2 regions of the Pseudomonas sp. TZ252 genome follow, and region 2 is predicted to be linked to the other one. Evidence: predicted binding sites of a transcription regulator. Region 2 holds the regulator's gene; the other holds the start of a gene.

Evidence for each region. Region 2 encodes sigma-54, which starts transcription at its own class of promoters, with help from an activator protein. Its sites were predicted from a motif close to ANTGGCATNNANNTTGCTNT; they were not measured.
Region 1: a site for sigma-54 is predicted at 1,316-1,335, ahead of glnK (P-II family nitrogen regulator). Genes of this name have one in related genera too.

Annotation. Positions count from the first base shown of each region.
Region 1 covers NZ_CM148566.1:2,134,833-2,137,765, reverse strand. Annotated here, with positions in the region: gene ACYAF3_RS09835 (YifB family Mg chelatase-like AAA ATPase) at 1-822, opposite strand, end outside; gene ACYAF3_RS09830 (accessory factor UbiK family protein) at 863-1,123, opposite strand; gene glnK (P-II family nitrogen regulator) at 1,563-1,901, shown strand; gene ACYAF3_RS09820 (ammonium transporter) at 1,941-2,933, shown strand, end outside.
Region 2 covers NZ_CM148566.1:1,176,326-1,179,258, reverse strand. Annotated here, with positions in the region: gene ptsN (PTS IIA-like nitrogen regulatory protein PtsN) at 1-311, opposite strand, end outside; gene hpf (ribosome hibernation-promoting factor, HPF/YfiA family) at 325-633, opposite strand; gene ACYAF3_RS05480 (RNA polymerase factor sigma-54) at 711-2,204, opposite strand; gene lptB (LPS export ABC transporter ATP-binding protein) at 2,430-2,933, opposite strand, start outside.

The DNA of each region.
Region 1 (2,933 bases), 960 kb from region 2:
GGAGGCGGAGTGGTGCGGCTGGCGGAACGGTCGCTGCGGCCAGTGCCTGAGGGGGACGTGGCTGGCCACCGAATGGATCGCCGCGACCTCCAGGGCTTCGTCCTCGTCGAGCGCCGGCAGCAGGCCGGGCAGGCGGCTGGCCAGGAGGGTCTTGCCGGTGCCCGGCGGGCCGCTGAGCAACAGGTTGTGCGCGCCGGCGGCGGCCACCAGCAGGGCGCGCTTGGCGGCGGCCTGGCCCTGGACCTCGGCCAGGTCTGGATAAGGGAAGGGCGCGCGGAGCAGGCCGCGGGCCTGGTAGGGCGGCAGCGGGGCCTGGCCGGAGAGGTGTCCGGCGATCTCCAGCAGGTGGTCCACGGCGAACACCGTCAGCCCGCTGGCCAGGCTGGCCTCTTCGGCATTTTCCTTCGGTACCACCAGAACGCGCCTTGCGTCGCGCGCCGCCAGCGCGGCCGGCAATACGCCTCGCACTGGCCGGATCGCCCCGGACAGGGCCAGTTCGCCGAGGCACTCCAGGCCGTCGAAGGCGGTGCCGGGCAACTGGCCGCTGGCGGCGAGGATGCCGAGTGCGATGGCCAGGTCGAAGCGACCGCCGTCCTTGGGTAGGTCGGCGGGGGCGAGGTTGAGGGTGATGCGCCGCGCGGGGAAGTCGAAACCGGCATTGAGCAGGGCGCTGCGCACGCGGTCCTTGCTCTCGCGCACCGCGGTTTCCGGCAGGCCGACCAGGGTCAGCGAAGGCAGGCCGTTGGCCAGGTGCGCCTCGACGCTGACGCAGGGGGCTTCGACGCCGACCTGGGCTCGGCTGTGGACAATCGCCAGGGACATGGATCGCTCCTTGATCTCACGCCGCTCGCAGGGGGGAGGATCAGTCGGCGGGCGGCGTCAGCTTGCTTTCGAGTTCCGCCACCTTGGCCTCCAGGGCTTCCAGCCGTGCGCGAGTGCGGGCGAGGACCAGCATCTGGCTGTCGAACTCCTCGCGGCTGACCAGGTCGAGCTTGCTGAAGGCGCTCTGCATCAGGGCGCGGAACTGCGACTCCAGCTCGGCCTTGGGCAACGGCGATTCGCCGGCGAACAGGCGGCTGGCTTGTTGGCTGAGGGCTTCGAAGACGGCTTTGGGCGGCAGCATGGCGAGGGTTCCGGTAACGAGTGGGCGGCAGTCTAGCACGATGTCGGCGGCGCTCGCGGGAGGGCCATTGCACACTTTTTGCGCAACTGTCGGAGCGCGTCTGCGCCTATTTGGTGCGCCGCCCGGAGCCCGGCGTTCCGCACTATCCCCGGGTTGGCGGCTAAGAGCTTGAAATCCGGCGGATTTGCCGGAGCTGGCAAGCTTTCTGCTTTGGCCGGGGTGAGGCGTGCACTGAAGCAGTACCGGTGCGGCAGATGAGGCGGTTGCGGGAGGCCGGCAGGTTGCGGCATCGAACGGCCGCAGCAGGGCCAGGTCGGGGCGGAGGGTCCCGATCATGCTTCCCAGAGGGACCGGCGCGTTACAAAGCCAGACACTGCGCTTAGACTGTCCTCGGGTTCGTTTTCCTGGGGCGAGTCCACCAAACACGGGAGAGAGTTTCATGAAGCTAGTCACTGCCATCATCAAGCCGTTCAAGTTGGACGACGTCCGCGAGTCGTTGTCCGAGATCGGTGTGCAGGGCATCACGGTGACCGAGGTCAAGGGTTTCGGCCGGCAAAAGGGCCACACCGAGCTGTATCGCGGCGCCGAGTACGTCGTCGACTTCCTGCCCAAGGTGAAGATCGACGTGGCGATCGCCGACGACCAGCTGGACCGCGTCATCGAGGCGATCACCAAGGCGGCCAATACCGGCAAGATCGGTGACGGCAAGATCTTCGTGGTGAACCTGGAACAGGCCATCCGCATCCGTACCGGCGAAACCGATACCGACGCGATCTAAGCCCAACCGAACCCCCAAAAGCCCCAGGAGAATACCAACATGACTCTGCGTAAGATCGCAGGGCTAGGAGCCCTATTGTCCCTCGCTTTGCCGGGCGTCGCCCTGGCCGCCGAGGAGCCCGTCCTGAACAGCGGCGACACCGCCTGGATGCTGATCTCCACTGCGCTCGTCCTGCTCATGACCATCCCCGGCCTGGCGCTGTTCTACGGCGGCATGGTGCGAGCGAAGAACGTGCTGTCGATCATGATGCAGTGCTTCGCCATCACCGGCCTGATCACCATTCTCTGGGTGGTCTATGGCTACAGCCTGGCGTTCGATACCACCGGGATGGAGAAGGGCGTCCTCAACTTCAATTCCTTCGTCGGCGGACTGGACAAGGCCTTCCTCAGCGGTCTCACCGCCGACGGCCTGACTTCCGCCACCGCGCTGTTCCCGGAAAGCGTGTTCATCACCTTCCAGATGACCTTCGCGATCATCACTCCGGCGCTGATCGTCGGCGCCTTCGCCGAGCGCATGAAGTTCTCGGCGATGCTGATCTTCATGGCGGTCTGGTTCACCGTGGTCTACGCGCCGATCGCGCACATGGTCTGGAGCGGTGACGGCGCCCTGATGTGGGACTGGGGCGTGCTGGACTTCGCCGGCGGCACCGTGGTGCACATCAACGCCGGTATCGCCGGTCTGGTCGCCTGCCTGGTGCTGGGCAAGCGCAAGGGCTACCCGACCACGCCGATGGCGCCGCACAACCTCGGCTACACCTTGGTCGGGGCGGCCATGCTGTGGATCGGCTGGTTCGGTTTCAACGCCGGTTCCGCCGCCGCCGCCAACGGCACCGCCGGGATGGCCATGCTGGTGACCCAGATCGCCACCGCCGCCGCGGCCCTGGCCTGGATGTTCGCCGAGTGGATCACCCACGGCAAGCCGAGCGCCCTGGGCATCGCGTCCGGCGTGGTCGCCGGTCTGGTGGCCATCACCCCGGCCGCCGGCACCGCCGGTCCGATGGGCGCGCTGGTGATCGGCCTGGCCTCCGGGGTG
Region 2 (2,933 bases):
AGGACGAAGAGCAGGTCGACCGGCGCGCCGTCCAGCGCGTCGAAGTCCACGGGAGCATCCAGGTGCAGCACGGCGCTGATGGGGCTCTGGCAGCCAGACAGGCGGCAGTGCGGAATGGCGATGCCATTGCCGAAGCCGGTGGAACCGAGTTTTTCCCGGGCCACCAGGTTTTCGAAGATGGTCTGGGCGTCGAACTCCGGCAGCTCCCTGGCTACCAGGTTGGCGATTTGTTCGAGTACGCGTTTCTTGCTGCCGCCCGGCACGTTCACGAGGGAACGGCCGGGGGTCAGGATTTGCTCAAGTCGGATCATAGGGGAGGGGAGATCAGCGGGCGCCTACGCCTTGCTGCCGTTCGAGATACTTCTCTTTGTGTTTGATCAGTTGACGGTCGAGTTTGTCGATCAGCAGGTCGATGGCCGCGTACATGTCCTCATGTTCCGCATTGGCTACGATCTCGCCACCGGCGATGCGCAGGGTGGCTTCGATCTTCTGCTTCAGTTTCTCGACCTCCATGATCACCTGAACATTGGTGATCTTGTCGAAATGGCGCTCCAGACGGCTCAGTTTCTCGCCGACATAGTCGCGCAGGGCGTCGGTCACATCCAGTTGATGGCCACTGATGTTGACTTGCATACCGCGTTCTCCTTGTTGCCCGTGTGTAAGTGGCAGGTTAGCAACCTGCCTCCGGAACACCTTGGCGTGGATCAACGTCACACCAGTCGCTTGCGCTCGCTCGAAGGGGCTATGCCCAGGGATTCGCGGTATTTGGCGACGGTGCGGCGAGCCACTTGAATGCCCTGTGCCTCCAGTAAACCAGCGATCTTGCTGTCGCTCAATGGCTTTTTCGCATTTTCCGCGGCCACCAGTTTCTTGATGATCGCGCGGATCGCGGTGGACGAGCATTCCCCGCCTTCGGCGGTACTGACGTGACTTGAAAAGAAATATTTCAGCTCGAAAATGCCGCGCGGCGTATGCATGTATTTCTGCGTGGTGACCCGCGAAATGGTCGATTCGTGCATGCCCACCGCTTCGGCGATGTCGTGCAGGACCAGCGGCTTCATGGCTTCTTCGCCGTAGTCGAGGAAACCGCGCTGGTGCTCGACGATCTGGGTGGCGACCTTCATCAGCGTTTCGTTGCGGCTCTGCAGGCTCTTGATGAACCAGCGGGCTTCCTGCAACTGGTTGCGCATGAAGGTATTGTCGGCGCTGCTGTCGGCGCGGCGGACCATGCCGGCGTAGGTGGCGTTGACGCGCAGGCGTGGCATCGCCTCCTGGTTCAGCTCGACCAGCCAGCGCTCGTTGTCCTTGCGCACGATGACGTCGGGGACGATGTATTCGGCTTCGCTCGATTCGATCTGCGAACCGGGCCGGGGATGCAGGCACTGGATCAGCTCGATGACCTGGCGCAGTTCGTCTTCCTTGAGCTTCATGCGCCGCATCAATTGGCTGTAGTCGCGGCCGCCGAGCAGGTCGAGGTAGTCGGATACCAGGCGCAGCGCTTCGTTCAGCCAGGGCGTGGTGGACGGCAACTGGCGCAGTTGCAGCAGCAGGCACTCGCGCAGGTTGCGGGCGCCGATGCCGGCGGGTTCCAGTTGCTGGATGCGGCGCAGCACGACTTCCACTTCGTCGAGCTCGACGTCCAGTTCCGGATCGATGGCGGCGAGGATTTCTTCGAGGGACTCTTCGAGGTAGCCATCGTTGTTGATGCTATCGATGATGGTCACCGCGATCATCCGATCGGTGTCCGACATCGGTGCCAGGTTGACCTGCCAGAGCAGGTGGCTGTGCAGGCTCTCGCCGCTGCTGGTGCGCGCGGTGAAGTCCCACTCGTCATCGTCGTTGCTGGGCAGGCTGCTGGCGCTGGTCTGGTAGATGTCTTCCCAGGCGGTATCCACCGGCAACTCGCTGGGTATGCGTTCGCTCCACTGGTCGTCGTCGAGGCTTTCGACGCTGGGCGTGGCGCTTTCCTGGAGAGGGCTCTCCTGGGGCGCGCTGGCCGCCTGTTCGGCGCCATCGGCGAGAGGGTCGCTGTTGTCGAAATCGTCGCCGTCTTCCTGGCGTTCGAGCATGGGATTGGATTCCAGCGCTTCCTGGATTTCCTGCTGGAGGTCCAGGGTGGATAGCTGGAGGAGGCGTATGGCCTGTTGCAGCTGCGGCGTCATCGTCAGCTGCTGGCCCATCTTGAGGACTAGCGATGGTTTCATGGCTGAGGGCTTAGTACCTTATTCGCTGGTACCGGATGGCACCATCCACTACTACGGGTGCCGAGGTGGCGGCACCGCCAGGAAGCAAATTATATGCCTGAATTTTCGTACTTTGCCTAGGGTTGCTCTGAATAAATCATCCGCTCCAGGCGGCACTCGTGGTTGCGAAACCGCGGGCGAGCGGAACCGCTCCGGCGAGGCCGGAGGGCGCGCTAGGAGATTTCTTCAGAGGCGGAACTCGTGCCCCAGGTAGACTTCCTTGACCAGGTCGTTGGCGAGGATGCTCTCGGCATCCCCTTCCGCGATCAACTGCCCATCATTGACGATATACGCCGTTTCACAGATGTCCAGGGTCTCGCGGACGTTGTGGTCGGTGATGAGGATGCCGATACCCTTCGCCTTGAGGTGATGGATGATCTGCTTGATGTCGCCGACCGAGATCGGGTCCACGCCGGCGAAGGGCTCGTCGAGGAGGATGAATTTCGGCGCGCTGGCCAGGGCGCGGGCGATTTCCACCCGGCGTCGTTCGCCGCCGGACAGGCTCATGCCGAGGTTGTCGCGGATGTGGTGGATGTGGAATTCCTGCAGCAGGCCTTCCAGGGCTTCCTTGCGACCGTTGCGATCGAGGTCGCTGCGGGTCTCGAGGATCGCCATGATGTTGTCGGATACCGACAGCTTGCGGAAGATCGAGGCTTCCTGCGGCAGGTAGCCGATGCCGGCCCGGGCGCG